Regions from separate parts of the Streptomyces sp. NPDC017202 genome, predicted to be linked through region 3. Evidence: riboswitches for the same ligand, from Rfam matches in the RefSeq annotation. Region 3 holds a riboswitch; each other region holds the start of a gene.
The links. Region 3 has a riboswitch for cyclic di-AMP ahead of ACH4N1_RS04255 (M23 family metallopeptidase). Riboswitches for the same ligand answer to the same signal wherever they lie in the genome.
Positions count from the first base shown of each region.

Region 1: it holds a riboswitch for cyclic di-AMP, as region 3 does, so the genes downstream of both, ACH4N1_RS07850 (peptidoglycan DD-metalloendopeptidase family protein) here and ACH4N1_RS04255 (M23 family metallopeptidase) in region 3, are expected to answer to the same signal.
Region 2: it holds a riboswitch for cyclic di-AMP, as region 3 does, so the genes downstream of both, ACH4N1_RS24740 (M23 family metallopeptidase) here and ACH4N1_RS04255 (M23 family metallopeptidase) in region 3, are expected to answer to the same signal.
Region 4: it holds a riboswitch for cyclic di-AMP, as region 3 does, so the genes downstream of both, ACH4N1_RS10435 (transglycosylase family protein) here and ACH4N1_RS04255 (M23 family metallopeptidase) in region 3, are expected to answer to the same signal.

Region 1 covers NZ_JBIRNP010000003.1:52,177-56,081, reverse strand. The annotation lists gene ACH4N1_RS07855 (tyrosine-protein phosphatase) at 10-807, opposite strand; cyclic di-AMP (ydaO/yuaA leader) riboswitch at 1,387-1,544, shown strand; gene ACH4N1_RS07850 (peptidoglycan DD-metalloendopeptidase family protein) at 1,549-2,547, shown strand; gene ACH4N1_RS07845 (SGNH/GDSL hydrolase family protein) at 2,833-3,618, shown strand; gene ACH4N1_RS07840 (TetR/AcrR family transcriptional regulator) at 3,813-3,905, opposite strand, start outside.
Region 2 covers NZ_JBIRNP010000014.1:63,264-67,168, reverse strand. The annotation lists gene ACH4N1_RS24755 (GNAT family N-acetyltransferase) at 1-431, opposite strand, end outside; gene ACH4N1_RS24750 (HPr family phosphocarrier protein) at 610-891, shown strand; gene ACH4N1_RS24745 (GntR family transcriptional regulator) at 1,149-1,841, opposite strand; gene ACH4N1_RS24740 (M23 family metallopeptidase) at 2,030-2,785, opposite strand; cyclic di-AMP (ydaO/yuaA leader) riboswitch at 2,799-2,966, opposite strand; gene ACH4N1_RS24735 (M16 family metallopeptidase) at 3,177-3,905, opposite strand, start outside.
Region 3 covers NZ_JBIRNP010000002.1:18,260-22,164, reverse strand. The annotation lists gene ACH4N1_RS04265 (dihydrofolate reductase family protein) at 1-537, shown strand, start outside; tRNA gene ACH4N1_RS04260 (tRNA-Met) at 604-677, shown strand; cyclic di-AMP (ydaO/yuaA leader) riboswitch at 984-1,143, shown strand; gene ACH4N1_RS04255 (M23 family metallopeptidase) at 1,151-2,173, shown strand; gene ACH4N1_RS04250 (aldo/keto reductase) at 2,432-3,376, shown strand; gene ACH4N1_RS04245 (PrsW family intramembrane metalloprotease) at 3,631-3,905, opposite strand, start outside.
Region 4 covers NZ_JBIRNP010000004.1:82,162-86,066, forward strand. The annotation lists gene eno (phosphopyruvate hydratase) at 1-1,139, opposite strand, end outside; gene ACH4N1_RS10435 (transglycosylase family protein) at 1,471-2,187, opposite strand; cyclic di-AMP (ydaO/yuaA leader) riboswitch at 2,191-2,372, opposite strand; gene ACH4N1_RS10440 (transglycosylase family protein) at 2,577-3,617, opposite strand; gene ACH4N1_RS10445 (cytochrome P450) at 3,799-3,905, opposite strand, start outside.

The DNA.
Region 1 (3,905 bases), on a different contig from region 3:
GGTGCCCGCTCAGTCGAGCAGGCGCTCCCGGAGCCGTTCGCGGGTCTCCGGGGCCAGACCGAGGCCCTGCTCCAGATAGGCCTCGACACCGCCCCAGGTGTCCTCGATGGTGTGGAACGCGGCCGCGAGGTACTCCGCACGGGCGTCGAACAGGGGGCTCAGCAGCTCCATGACCTCGGCGGAGTACGCCTCGGGGGAGGTGCCGTTGCGGCGCACCTTGTAGCGGCGGTGCTTGGCGTTGGACTCCAGGTAGTCGGCCAGGATCGCCTCCTCCTCCACGCCCACCGCGAGCAGCGTCACGGCGATGGACAGGCCGGCCCGGTCCTTGCCCGCCGCGCAGTGCATGAGCGCCGGGACGCTGTCCTCGGCGAGGGAGTGCAGCACGCGCGAGTGCTCGCCCGTGCGCTCCGTCACGATCGAGCGGTAGGAGGCGATCATCCGGCCGGCCGCCTTGCCGTCGCCGAGGATCTCCCTCAGCTGCTCGATGTCGCCGTCGCGGACCATCTTCCAGAACTCGGCCCCGTCCGCCGGGTCGGAGAGCGGCAGGTTCACGTTGCGCACGCCCGGCAGCTCGACGTCCGGGCCCTCCAGCCTCTGGTCCGCCGCGTTGCGGAAGTCGAAGACCGTGTGCAGGCCCAGCGAGGCCAGGAACGCGGCGTCCTCGTCGGTGGCGTGCGCGAGATGTCCGCTGCGGAACAGCACACCGTGGCGGACCCGTCGGCCGTCGACGGTCGGCAGGCCGCCCACGTCCCGGAAGTTGCGCACTCCGGCCAGCTCGGGCTCGGTCGACGGGATCTGCTGCGTCACGGGGGCTCCTCCCGGTCGTCGGTCCCGGCCGGCGCGGCTCGACGTGGCCACCGGAACACTTCCCTGACCATACGACATGGATGCCTGGGGCAAACGGGTCCTCGACCAGGCCTTCGAGACCGCCGCCGACCCTGTTCGAGACCTGCGCCGAGCCTGTTCGAACCGAGGGTCCGGCGCGCGGTCCGCCGGCGGAGGTCCCTCCTGGAGGGCCGATCGGTGCGCACCCGGCACATGGTGACCCTGACGCGCTGGTTGTCCATTCACGCCGCATCTGGGCGTTCTGTCCGAATTGAATCCTTCATTCCAACTCGCTGTGGAATAAGGGGCTCTGGGGACCTGTCACGTGAGCAGCGTCATATCCGTGACCGTGAGTCGCCTGTCATGCTCACGTAATACGGTGGTTTTCCAAGGCTGTTCATCGGAAAACCGGCCCCTCGATTCACGGAAAGTGACCGGGAATTCCCGCCGGGGATCAAGAGAAAGCCTCGACGAGTACAACCTTCGCTTGTCCCTGTGCGTCGTGGTCGCTTACGTTCCAGACCAATCCGGACGGACGCCCAATCCTGCCGCCGCCCGGAGCCCGCACACTCACCCGTGAACGGCAGGAGCGGGGGACCCACAGGCAGTACCGCCTGTTCCGGTCTCCGGAACGGCTAGGGGTACAGCCGCGCCCCGGCGCGGCCGGACATCTCCAGTCCGCACCCGACAGCTCACCTCGCAGGCGCCGGAGAGGAATTCGCCATGCCCGCCAAGGGTAAGCACCGCCGTCCGAAGCCCCAGCGCTTCACCCGCTCCATCGCCGCCGCCGGAACCGGCGGCGCCGCGCTCGCCCTCCCGCTCATAGGGGCCACCGGTGCGCACGCCGCACCGTCGCAGTCGGCGACGCAGGCGGTCTCCGCGGCCTCCGCGCTCTCCGCCGCTCCGGAGAAGGCCGTCCAGGCCGTTCCCGTGACGCAGAAGTCCGCGAAGTCCGCCACGACCTACACGGTGCGTTCCGGCGACTACCTCTCCAGGATCGCGGACGAGCAGAACGTCAGCGGCGGCTGGACCCGGCTCTACGCGGACAACCGTGAGGCCGTCGGGGACGACCCCTCGCTGATCCACCCGGGTCTGAAGCTGTCGATCGGCGAGAAGGCCGCGACGGGCGCGACGGGCACGACCAAATCGCCGTCCGGTTCGTCCGGTTCGTCTGGTTCCTCCTCCTCGAAGCAGTCCTCGGGCTCCACCGCGAAGTCGTCGGCGTCCTCGAAGTCGTCCTCCTCGGACTCCACGAAGCCGTCCTCCTCGAAGGCGTCCACCACGCAGGCCGCCGAGAACACCGCCGCCGCCACCGGCTTCGCCCTCCCGGTCTCCGGCGCGACCGTCGGCACCCCGTACAAGATGTCCGGCAGCATGTGGTCCAGCGGGTACCACACCGGTGTCGACTTCGTCGTCCCCACCGGCACCTCGCTCAAGGCCGTCGGCGCGGGCACGGTCGTCTCCGCGGGCTGGGGCGGCGCGTACGGCAACCAGGTCGTCATCAAGCTCGCCGACGGCTTCTACGCCCAGTACGCCCACCTGTCCTCGCTCTCCGTCTCGGCCGGCCAGTCCGTCTCCGCCGGCCAGCAGGTCGGCCTCTCCGGCTCCACCGGCAACGTGACCGGCCCGCACCTGCACTTCGAGATCCGTACCGGTCCCGACTACGGCTCGGACGTCGACCCGGTCGCCTACCTCCGCTCGCACGGCGTCTCCGTCGGCTGACGCACCGTCCGACCTGCTGTCCGACGCGCCGCCGAAGGCCGGCCCCCGATCCCCGGGGCCGGCCTTCGGCGTTCCCTTGCCCCCCGGAGCCGTTTCCGGATCGACGGCTTCCGGACGCGGTCGTCGCGCGGCGCGAGCGACGAGGGCCTTATTCCCGCATTGGCCAAGTCTTTAGGAGTGGCTTATCTCACCGCCCGTCAACCCCTGCCTACGGTCGCGTAGGTCACATTCGAAGGTGAATCATGAACGGCTGTGGCAGACGATTCGAAGAATGACAACAGCTCAGTGATCGGGTCGTACGTGGCGGTGGGGGACAGCTTCACCGAGGGCGTCGGCGACCCCGGTCCCGACGGGAGGTTCGTCGGCTGGGCCGACCGGTTCGCGGTACTCCTCGCGGACCGGCGGCCCGAAGGTGACTTCCGGTACGTCAACCTCGCGGTGCGCGGCAAGCTGCTCGACCAGATCGTGGAGGACCAGCTTCCGCGAGCGGTCGAGCTGGCGCCGGACCTGGTCTCCTTCTGCGCGGGCGGCAACGACATCCTCCGGCCCGGCACCGACCCCGACGAGGTCGCCGAACGCTTCGAGCGGGCGATCGCGGCCCTCGCCGCGGTGGCCGGCACCGTGATGGTGACGACCGGTTTCGACACCCGTGGCGTCCCCGTGCTCAAGCACCTGCGCGGCAAGATCGCCACCTACAACGGACACGTGCGCGCCGTCGCCGACCGGTACGGCTGCCCGGTCCTCGACCTGTGGTCCCTGAAGTCCATCCAGGACCGGCGGGCCTGGGACGGCGACCGGCTCCACCTCGGGGCGGAGGGCCACACGCGGGTGGCGCTGCGCGCCGGTCAGGTCCTCGGCCTGGAGGTGCCCGCCGACCCGGAGCAGCCCTGGCCGCAGCTCCCGCCGCGCGGCACCCTCGAGATCCGGCGCGACGACGTGCAGTGGGCGCGCGAGTACCTGGTGCCGTGGATCGGGCGCCGGCTGCGGGGGGAGTCCTCGGGCGACCACGTGACCGCCAAGGGCATCCTCTCGCCCGACGACATCAAGATGCGGATCGCCGCGGTGGCGTGAGCCGGCCGACGCGGCCGGCCGTTCCCGGGGAGCGGCCGGCCGCGCCACGAGCGAGGCGGGCGTGCCACGAGCGAGGCGGGCGTGCCACGAGCGAGGCGGGCGCGCGTACGGGCCCGCCGGTGGCCCGTGCCGGGGCACCGGCACCGGGGGACCGGCGCTGCCCGCGACGGTGCGCGGACCCGGCCGGTCCGGCTTCAGCGCCCCCGGGCGTCCGACGGTCCCGCCGGCCCCAGTTCCCGGGTCAGCGCCTCCTCCACCCACTCCTGCGCACGGCTCCGGGACACCGC
Region 2 (3,905 bases), on a different contig from region 3:
ATGCCTCGCTCGCGCGCGACGGCCGCGATGTGTTCGAGGAGGGCGGAGGCGACACCGCGGCCCTGGTGGGCGTCCTGCACGAGGAACGCGACCTCGGCCTCGTCGGCCGGCGCCGAGGCGGCCGTCCCGTCGGCACCAATGCGGTCATAGCGTACGGTGGCGATGAACTCGCCGCCTACCGTGGCCGCGAGTCCCACCCTGTCCACAAAGTCGTGGTGCGTGAAGCGGTGGACGTCCTTGGCGGACAGTCGCGGGTAGGGCGCGAAGAAGCGGTAGTACTTCGACTCGTCCGACACCTGCTCGTAGAAGCTGACCAGGCGCTCGGCGTCATCGACGGTGATGGGGCGGATGCGCGCGGTGCCGCCGTCGCGCAGCACCACGTCGGCTTCCCAGTGGGCGGGGTACTCGTGGCGGTCCGACGCGCTCTGCATGGGGCCCAGAGTACGGCTCGCGTACGACAACGGCGCGGGGCAGTCTGTGGAGGACGGATGTCGGATCGAGGCCGCGATCCGACGACCACGCCGGGAGGGGGCCGCACGGCCCTCTCCTCCCACGCTTCACGTGTGGAACACTGGTCTAGACAACCTGAACACCGAAGGGCAGCATCACATGGCTGAGCGCCGCGTCAACGTCGGCTGGGCCGAGGGCCTTCACGCCCGCCCCGCTTCCATCTTCGTCCGGGCCGCCACGGCCGCAGGCATCCCGGTGACGATCGCCAAGGCCGACGGCAACCCCGTCAACGCGGCCTCCATGCTGGCCGTTCTCGGCCTGGGCGCCCAGGGCGGCGAGGAGATCGTCCTCGCCTCCGAGGCCGAGGGTGCGGACGTCGCCCTCGACCGTCTGGCGAAGCTGGTCGCCGAGGGGCTCGAGGAGCTTCCCGAGACCGTCTGAGCCGGCTGCCACCCGCAGCGGGCAGGAGCCGTGTCGCCCGGTCCGGGCGGCGCGGCTCCGCCGTTTCCGGGACCCGGCGGGCCCGGCGGAAATCACCGGCCGCGCGTGACGGATATTCCGCAGGCCCCGGGAAGGGCGCGCGAAGAGCATGCGACGGGCACGCGAAGGGCACACCACCGTAAATGTGGGGGCGCGCCGGAAAAAGGCAGCGGAAATACCTCTCCGCCGAATTACCTTCTTTGTATACGGCCCTCGTGTTAATGCCGGAGGCCGGACATGTTGACGACGTGTTGCGAAGTCCTCACACGGTCCCGGCGGTCACCGCCCGGAAAGCGCAGCCGGTGCGCGGAGGTCGCGCGCTCGGTGTGCAGCGCCGTCACCGCCCGCGCGCGTTCCCCGTCGCCGCGCGCCACCGCGTCCACGATCGCGCCGTGTTCCGCCCAGGACTCCACCGGGGTGGCCGACGCGTCGACCGTGTACATCCAGGAGATCTTGTGGCGCAGCTGGGTGAGCGTCGAGGTCAGGGCGTGGCTGCCGGAGGCCTGGGCGAGGGTCTCGTGGAACCAGCCCCCCAGGGAGCGCAGATCCTCGCTGCTGCCGCGCCTGGCGCGTTCCTGGCCCAGCCGGACGAGGCCGCGCAGCACCTTGAGATGGGCCTCGGTGCGCCGCTGGGCGGCCCGGGCGGCGCCGAGCGGCTCCAGGAGCATGCGCATCTCCAGCAGGTCGGCGGCCTCCTGCTCGGTCGGTTCGGCGACGCACGCGCCCGCGTGCCGCCGCGTCACGACGAAACCCTCCGCCTCCAGCGTGCGCAGCGCCTCCCGGACGGGGACGCGCGAGACACCGTAGCGGCGCGCGAGGAGTTCCTCGGTGAGGCGGCTGCCGCGCTCGTAGACACCCGCGACGATGTCGTCCCGGATGGCCGTGCACACCGAGTGCGCCGGAATACGCATGACGGACCTCCGCCTTAATCCCCGTGAAACGTCGACGATTGACGCGCCTTCCGTGACTCTATTGCAATCAGCGGGAATTTCCGATGGCGGGTCGGAATCCAGGGATATTTTTTGGACAGTACGGTCCCGGAAACGACGAAAGCCCCGGCCGTGCGGGCCGGGGCCGTACGATCTGTCGCCGTACGTCGTCAGATGTTCACGCCGTGCTTGCGGAGGTAGGCGACCGGATCGATGTCCGAGCCGTACTCCACGCCGGTGCGGGCCTCGAAGTGCAGATGCGGGCCGGTGACGTTGCCGGTGGCGCCGGACAGGCCGATGCGCTGCCCCGGGGCCACCTTCTGGCCCACCGAGACGCTGATGGACGACAGGTGGCCGTACTGGGTGTACGTGCCGTCGTTCATCCGGATCACGACCTGGTTGCCGTAGGCGCCGCCCCAGCCGGCCTCGACGACGGTGCCGAGGCCCACCGCGTGCACGGGGGTACCGCTGGCGGCGTGGAAGTCGATGCCGGTGTGGCTGCCGGAGGACCACAGCGAGCCGCCGGACCGGTAGCCGGTGGAGACGTAGGAGCCGCTGATCGGCGAGACGAAGGCGTTCAGGCGCTCGCGCTCGGCCGCGCGGGCGGCGCGGACCCGGGCCTCGCGCTCCGCCTCGACCTTGGCCGCGGCCCGGGCGGCGGCCTCCTTGCGCGCGGCCTCCGCCACGGCGGCCTGCTTCTGCGCGGCGGCCTGGTCGTCGATCCGCTCGGCGACCGTGTCGCCGATGGTGACGACCGGGATGAGGCCGGTCTGCTCGACGGCCTTCTCCGCGGCGAGGGCGGGGCCGGAGGCGACGGTGCCGATGACGCCGGTGGTGGTGAGCGCGGCGATGCCCGCCGCGCGGGCGGTGGTGCGCTTCATCCTGCTGGGACGACGGTGCTTCCCGGTGGCGCAAGTGGACGCCATGAAGTTGAGCGGTCCTTTCCTTCCCTCTCGCCTACCGGGTTAGCTGACGGGTTCGGAGCAGGAAGGTCTCCTACGGACCCCCTCGCGGCTCGCGCGGGCGTCCGATTCACCCCAGGGACTGTCTGGTTGGGTCCCCGGCTCCCCTGGCTCGCGCCGTGGGGGGACTCGGCGATGACTGTCCGGTGCCGCGGACGCGGCGCACTGCCTGACGAACAGCCCGGTCGAAACTAGACGCGGCGGCCTTCAATACCCAAACAGAACGCGGCTTTTGTAGCGCATGCCACAGGGCAGACAGGCAGCCTCTCCCTCAATTCGGACATCGAGGAGCCCTGGTGGCACATCCGTCCACCAGGGCTCCCGCGCGCGGCCTCACGGCCGCCGGTCCGCGTTCCTACTCCGCGGGGACGACCTTCACCTCACCGATGCCGAGGGCCTCGACCGGCGCCTTGATCGCGGCCGCGTCGCCGACGAGGACCGTCACCAGGCGGTCCACCGGGAAGGCGCTCACGACCGCCGCCGTGGCCTCCACGGTGCCGGTCGCGGCGAGCTGCTGGTACAGCGTGGCCTGGTAGTCGTCCGGCAGGTGCTGCTCGACCTGGTCGGCCAGCGTGCCCGCCACGGCGGCGGCCGTCTCGTACTTCAGGGGCGCCACTCCGACGAGGTTCTGCACGGCGACGTCCCGCTCGGCGTCGGTCAGACCGCCCTCGGCGAGGGTGCGCAGCACCTTCCACAGGTCCTCCAGCGCGGGACCGGTGTTGGGGGTGTCGACCGAGCCGCTGATGGCGAGCATCGCGGCGCCCGAACCGTCCGGCGCGGACCTGAGGACCTGGCCGAAGGCGCGCACGCCGTAGGTGTAGCCCTTCTCCTCGCGCAGGACGCGGTCCAGCCGGGAGGTGAGGGTGCCGCCCAGGCAGTACGTGCCGAGCACCTGCGCGGGCCACACGCGCGCGTGCCGGTCGGCGCCGATGCGGCCGATCAGCAGCTGCGTCTGGACGGCGCCGGGGCGGTCCACGACGACGACCCGTCCGGTGTCGTCGGCGGTCACCGGCGGCACCGGCCGCGGCTGGGCAGCGGACCCCGTCCAGGCGCCCAGGGTGTCGCCCAGGAGCGCGTCGAGGTC
Region 3 (3,905 bases):
CTGGTGGGGACCCGGCGCATCGAGGACGTGGTCCTCATGTCGTACGAGCCCACCGCGCCCGGTGCCGGGCCGCTGCCCGCCGCCGCCGACCGGCACTGGCTGGCCCTCGCCTGCGAGCTGGCCGTCGCCTGCCCGCCGTCGCGGACCGCGTTCAGCGTCGGCGCGGTCGTGGTGGCGGCCGACGGCACGGAACTGGCGCGCGGCCACTCCCGCGAGGCGGGCGACCCCGTCGTCCACGCCGAGGAGGCGGCCCTCGCCAAGATCGACCCCGCCGACCCCCGGCTGGCCGGCGCGACCGTCTACAGCAGCCTGGAACCCTGCGCCCGGCGCTCCTCCCGGCCGGCCCCGTGCGCCCGTCTCGTCCTCGACGCGGGCGTGCGCCGGGTCGTGACGGCCTGGCGGGAGCCGGACACCTTCGTGACCGACGCCGACGGGAGCGGCCTGCTGGCCGCCGCGGGCGCGGACGTCGTCGTCCTTCCCGAGTACGAGGAGCGCGCGAAGGCGCCCAACGGCCATCTGCTCCGCCGGACCCCCTGACCGGCCCCCCGGGTCCGACCGTGGTTCTGAGCGTCCCCCGCGTGGCGTAGACTGGTGTCACACCGACGCGGGGTGGAGCAGCTCGGTAGCTCGCTGGGCTCATAACCCAGAGGTCGCAGGTTCAAATCCTGTCCCCGCTACTCAAGGCCGAGGGCCGGAATCCTGATCACGGGATTCCGGCCCTCGGTGCGTCAGGGCGATCTTTCCCGTCACGGATGGTGAGCGCCCCGGAGCCCTGCGCATAACATCTGAGTCACCATCAAAAACCCGGTGACTGCTGAAACGTCCGGGCGGCTGGTCAACTCGCCCGTTTTTCACCGGTCCTGGGCTGAAAGTCCAGGCCGTGAATGTTGTTGATCAAGCCGAACGGCTTGGAATCCCGCCCCCGCGTCTATTAACGTTCGATAACGCAGCGCGGTCGTCCCAGCCGTCACAAGAGGCGGCTCCGTGCGCACGCGTCGAATCCCGCAAGGGAACCGGGGAACCACCAACTTGGGGTGAATCGCGCGGAAGCCGCCGTACAGTCACGGCCGGTATACGCGCGTAGGAGACCTTCCCGCTCCGAACCCGTCAGCTAACCCGGTAGGCGACGGAAGGAAAGGAGTGCGCCCGCGTGGCGTCCAACCGGCCTGCCCCAGAAGCCCCCGCCGTGCCCGGCCAGCAGACCTTCGGCTACGGCACCTACCGCACCGACGAGGGCCCCTGGGAGGAATGGAACCCCACCGCGGACTCCGTTCGTCCGGTGCGCGGCAAGCACCGTGTCGCCAAGCAGCGCGGCGGACTCGCCCGCAGCTCCACCGTTCTCGGCGTCGGCGTCATAGCCGCAGTCGGCGGCGCTGGCATGGCCAGCGCCAACACCGGCAAGTCGCCCGTCTCCATCTCCATGCCCGACCTCCCCTCGGTGGGTTCCCTCATCTCGGACGATGACACCCCCGAGGAGACGGCGCCCGCGCTCAGCACCTTCGGCGCCTTCGGCACCGAGGCCGTCGCCGCCGACAGCACCGACAGCGGTGCCGACGCCGGAGAGGCACTGCGCAACCGGATCATGGCGCAGGCCGAGTCGCAGCAGACCCAGGTCGAGACCAAGGCGCAGGAGGCCGCCGAGGCCGCCGCGGCCAAGGCCGCCGCCAAGGCCGAGAAGGAGGCCGCGGCCAAGGCCGACGCCGCCAAGAAGAAGGCCGCCGAGGAAGCCGCCAAGAAGGCGGAGGCCGAGCGCCTCGCCGAACTGGCCAAGCAGTACGCGCTGCCGACCTCCTCGTACACGATCACCTCGACCTTCGGTCAGGCCGGCGCCTACTGGTCCTCCGGGTACCACACCGGCCTCGACTTCGCCGCTCCCACCGGCACGCTCATCAAGGCCGTGCACAGCGGCACCATCACCTCCGCCGGCTACGACGGGTCGTACGGGTACAAGACCGTGCTCACCCTCGAGGACGGCACCGAGATCTGGTACGCCCACCAGTCCTCCATCGGCGTCAGCGTCGGCCAGAAGGTCGCCACCGGCGACATCATCGGCCGCGTCGGCGCCACGGGCAACGTCACCGGGGCCCACCTCCACCTGGAGGTCCACCCCGGCGGCAGCAGCTCCGGCATCGACCCGGCCGCCTGGCTCCGGGGCAAGGGGCTCAACCCCTGAGACGCCGCCGGAGACCCTCCCGGAGCCCCGGACTTCCGCCGGGCGCCCCCGAGAGTCTCCTCCGGGGCCCCCGCCGGTCCCTGTCGGGGCCCCGGCCGGTCCCTGAGAGTCCCCTCGGGACCCTGCCGGGTCTCCCGAGGTCTTCCGGGAAGTGTCACGGGGGTCGGTGAGGTCTACGCCCGGATGTTTCCCGGATGTTCGTGAACCCCGGCCGGAGGCGCGGAATGCGTGCCTCCGGCCAGGGCGTTGTCATCGGACATGACTTCTCTGCGCAAGCTCGGCTCCTCCGGCCTCGAGGTCTTCCCGCTCGCCCTCGGCGGCAACGTCTTCGGCTGGACCGCGGACGAGGCGGCCTCCTTCGCCGTCCTCGACGCCTACGCGGCCGCCGGCGGCAACTTCGTCGACACCGCCGACTCCTACTCGGCGTGGGCCGAGGGCAACAGCGGCGGTGAGTCCGAGACCATCATCGGCAAGTGGGTCAAGGCCCGCGGCAACCGCGACGACATCGTGATCGCCACCAAGGTGAGCCAGCACCCCGACCACCAGGGGCTGACCGGCGCCAACATCAAGGCCGCCGCCGACGCCTCCCTGCGGCGCCTGGGCACCGACCGCATCGACCTCTACTACACCCACTTCGACAAGCCCGAGGTGCCCGTCGAGGAGATCGTCGGCGCGCTCGACGACCTGGTGAAGGCGGGCAAGGTGCGGCACATCGCCGCCTCCAACATCTCGCCCGGACGCCTGAGGGCCTCACTGGAGTTCTCCGACCGCGAGGGCCTCGCCCGCTACGTGGCGCTCCAGCCGCACTACAACCTGGTCTCCCGCGACACCTACGAGGGCGCACTCCAGGACCTGGCCGCCGCGTCCGGCCTCGCCGCCGTTCCGTACTACGCGCTGGCGGCGGGCTTCCTCACCGGCAAGTACCGTCCCGGTACGACGGTGGACAGCGCCCGCGCCCAGGGCGCCGCCAGGCACCTGGGGACCGAGCGGGGGCAGAAGGTGCTCACCGCCCTGGACGAGGTCGCCCGCGCCCACGACGCCGAGGCCGCCACGGTGGCCCTGGCCTGGCTCGCCGCCCGGCCGACCGTCGCCGCCCCGATCGCGTCCGCCCGCACGGTGGAGCAGCTCCCGGCGCTGCTGGCGGTGGCCGACCTGAAGCTGACGGAGGCGGAGACCACCCGCCTCACGGAGGCGTCCGCCTAGGGCGTGTTTCGAAAGTGGCGTCGTCTGCCCGAAGGGCAGGCCCGGCGGCGTCCGGTGCGTGCGATCGCAAGGCGGAGGGTCGCCCCGATACCGGTGGTATCGGGGCGATCCCGACAACGCGGCTGGGGGTGCCCCCTCCGGGGGAGTGCGTGCCAGACGCCGCCGGGCTGGGGGCACCCCCTCTGGGGGAGGGACTTTCGAAACACGCCCTAGACCTGGACGCATGGATCACGGGCGCCCGTCCGGCCCGCCGCTCAGGACCCGTACGGGGTGGAGGGGGCGTACGGGTGCGGCGCGGCGTACGGGGCGGGCGAGGCCTGCGGGTGGGGCACGGTGTGCGCAGGGGAGGCGTACCCGGGATACCCGTGGTACCCGGACGGCGGGTGCGCCGCCCCCGGCGGGAACCCGTACCCCCCGTGCATGCCGTACATCCCGTACACCGGCAGCGGTGCCGGGGCCGCCAGCCGGGACGCGTGCTCCAGCGCGGGCCGGGCCACCTCCCTGCGCCGCCACAGCTCGTTGAGCAACT
Region 4 (3,905 bases), on a different contig from region 3:
ACGGCGAGGTCGGCGATGGTGACGTCCTCGGTCTCGCCGGAGCGGTGGGACATCATGCACTTGAAGCCGTTGCGCTGGGCCATCTCGACGGCGTCCAGCGTCTCGGTCAGCGAGCCGATCTGGTTGACCTTGACCAGGAGGGCGTTCGCGGAGCCCTCCTCGATGCCGCGGGCCAGGCGCTCCGGGTTGGTGACGAAGAGGTCGTCGCCGACGATCTGGACCTTGTCGCCCAGCTTGTCGGTGATGACCTTCCAGCCGGCCCAGTCGTCCTCGTACAGCGGGTCCTCGATGGAGACCAGCGGATACGCGGAGACCAGCTCCTCGTAGTACTCGGTCATCTCGGCGGCCGAGCGGGACTTGCCCTCGAACTCGTAGACGCCGTCCTTGTAGAACTCGGACGCGGCGACGTCGAGCGCGAGCGCGATCTGCTCGCCGGGGACGTAACCCGCCTGCTTGATGGCCTCGATGATGAGGTCGAGCGCGGCGCGGTTGGACTCCAGGTTCGGGGCGAAGCCGCCCTCGTCGCCCAGGCCGGTGGACAGGCCCTTGGTCTTCAGCACCTTCTTGAGGGTGTGGTAGACCTCGGCGCCCCAGCGCAGGGCCTCGGAGAAGGACTCCGCGCCGATCGGGGCGATCATGAACTCCTGGATGTCCACGTTGGAGTCGGCGTGCGAGCCGCCGTTCAGGATGTTCATCATCGGAACGGGCAGCAGGTGCGCGTTCGGGCCGCCCAGGTAGCGGAAGAGCGGGAGGTCGCTGGCCTCGGAGGCGGCGTGGGCGACGGCGAGGGAGACGCCGAGGATGGCGTTGGCGCCGAGGGAGCCCTTGTTGTCGGTGGCGTCCAGGTCGAACATGGCCTGGTCGATCAGGCGCTGCTCGGTGGCGTCGTAGCCGACCAGCTCGGGGCCGATCTGCTCGATGACGGCCAGGACGGCCTTCTCGACGCCCTTGCCCTGGTAGCGGTTCGGGTCACCGTCGCGGAGCTCGATGGCCTCGAAGGCGCCGGTGGAGGCGCCGGAGGGGACGGCGGCACGACCCGTGCTGCCGTCGTCGAGGCCGACCTCGACCTCGACCGTGGGGTTGCCTCGGGAGTCCAGGATTTCCCGGGCTACGACGACGTCGATGGACGGCACGAGCATCTCCTTCTTGGGATGTGACGCTGGTTGTGCGGGGCGCGGGCGGGCCGTGTGGAGGCCTTGCCGAGCCTTGCGACTAGAGCCTAACCGCCTCGGGGCGTCGGTCGGCCGACCGACCGTCCCGTGGACAGGGAGACGGTACCCATTGTTTCAGCCCGGAACAAAGGGGGTGGCCAACAGAAGGCGGCGAACGGGAAAAGAAAACCCCGCCCGGGTGCGTACGGGGGAACACGCACCGGGGCGGGGGGACCGTGGGGACGGGGGCTCCCTCACGAGGCTCTCGGCGTGACCGCCTCGGCCGTGAGGGGGCCGCGGTCCGGCCGGGAGCCGGAGGTCACTTCAGGTGCAGCTGCTGACCCGGGTAGATGAGGTCGGCGTCCTGGACGATGTCCTTGTTCAGCTCGAACAGCTCGGCCCAGCCGCCCTTGACGCCCTGCGCCTGGGCGATGGAGCTGAGGGTGTCGCCCGTGGCGACCTTGTACTCGCCGTCACCCTTCTTGACCTTCTTGCCGGTCGGGGTGGTGACGGTCTTCTGGGACTTGGCCGCCGGGCGCTCGGCGGAGCGGGAGGCGCTCTGCTTCTCGGTGGAGCGGGTGGTGGTCTCCGAGGAGGAGGAACCGCCGGCCGAGGAGCCGCCGGCGGACGAGCCGCCGGTGGAGCCCGAGCCGCCGTTGTACGCGGCGCCGGACAGGCCCACGCCGCAGACCGGCCAGGCGCCCTTGCCCTGGCCCGCGAGGACCTTCTCGGCGATCTGGATCTGCTGGGACTTCGAGGCCTTGTCGGCGGTGCCGGCGTACTGCGTGCCGCCGTACGCGGCCCAGGTGGAGGCGGAGAACTGCAGGCCGCCGTAGTAGCCGTTGCCGGTGTTGATGGACCAGTTGCCGCCGGACTCGCACTGGGCGACGGCGTCCCACTCGGAGGTGGTGGCGGCGGAGGCGTTGCCGGCCGCCATCAGCGGGGCGGCGATGGCGACACCGGTGACACCGGCGAGCGCGGCGGCGCGGGTGGCCCTGGACGGACGACGGTGCTTGCCCTTGGCGGAAAACAGCATGGTGGATCCCCTCACCGACGCCTGCGAGGTGAGCTGTCGGGTTCGGGCCGTGTGAGTTGCCCGGCCACTCCCGTCCGGGAGCACTGCTCCCGGGAGGTGTGGCTTCACCCCGAGCCGTTCCGGTCGACCGACCGGTGCGGCACTTACCTTGGGTCCCCCGCTCCTGCCTACGGCGCTTGACGCGACGACTGTTCCCGGGCTGCCACTGGCAGGATTCGGCGTTGCGACAGCCGGGGCTCGGGTTGCCGAGCGGTCACGACCGTAGACACGCGCTCGGCGGAATTTCAAAGACGATCACGCCTTCTGAGACTCATCCCACACTTTGATCAAAACGGACATTCAGCGCGAAGTGTGACGTGAACTCCCGCTGCTTTTCCCGTTTTTCCGCCCTATTCCACCCCTGTGTCGAGCGTCTGACCGGGGGTGATGTTGTTCGGGTCGGCGCCGATGGCGTCCTTGTTCTCGGCGTAGAGGGCGCGCCATCCGCCGTCGAGGTCAAGGGAGTCGGCGATGGAGACGAGGGAGTCGCCGTCGCGCACGACGTAGGTGCCCACCGCGCCGCCGGAGGCGCCCGCGGCGTGCCGGCCGGAGGAGGCGGTGGTGGTGCCGTCCGGCACGACCTCGTCGGCGGAGGTGCCGCGGTGGCGGCCGGAGGCGAGGGAGCCGGTGTCGACGAGGCTCCAAGAACCCGCCTCCTGGACCGACTTGTCCGAGTCGTCCACTTCGGGGGTGGCCGTGGGCGAGCCGCCGTCCGCCCCCGAGGTGCCCGCGTCGGCGTCCGCCGGCGCATCGGACTTCGAGGAGCCGTCCGGCTTGCCGGAGGAAGAGGACGAAGCGGACGGAGAGGTCTCGTCCGTGGCATCCGGGGAGGATTCGGCCGACGGGGAGGCCGACGCCCCCTTGCCGTCCGAGGAGTCCGAGGAGTTCGAGGAGCCCGAGGAGCCCGAGGAGTTCGAGGAGCCGGACGACCCCTTGGACAGGTCGGACAAGCCGGACGAAACGGAGGAGCCGGACGATTCGTCCGCCACCCCGGTGTCCAGGCTGCCCGCGCCGTTCTCCTTGCTGAGCCCGGACGTCAGCCCGCAGGTGCCCCAGGCGCCGACGCCCTGGTCGGCGAGGACCTTCTGCGCGACGGATATCTGCTGGTTGCGGCTGGCCAGGTCGGGGCGCTCGGCGAAGTCGAGTCCGCCGTACGCCTCCCAGTCCTTCTGACTCAGCGACAGGCCGCCGTACTCGCCGTTGCCCTGGTCGGCACTCCAGGAGCCGCCGGACTCGCACTCCGCCACCGTGTCCCACACCGTGCCGTCGGCCGCGCTCGCGCCGGTGGCGCCGAGCAGCGGGATGGCGATCGCGGAGCCGGTCACGCCGGCCGCGACGAGGAGGGCCGGAGCCTGGCGGGGGCGCCGGTGTCGACCGTTCCCGGAGAGCATGCAAGGGCCTTTCTCGAGACAGCAGTGCTTGCACGGGCCGCGAAACGGGGGCGCCGCGCTGACAGGTGAACGTATCGGCAGACGATCACTTGTCACAAGTTAATGCCGCGCAGATCACGTGAAGATCACAGAAGTGAGGAATGGTCACTTCTGCTTCGCCGTCCGGGCACATAACGGATGGTCAGCGGACGGCTGCGGGGGGTTCACCGGAAACGGCCGGGCCGAACCGCACGGGCAGGGTGCGCAGTCCGCGCATGATGAGACCGCCGCGCCACCTCAGGTCGGCCG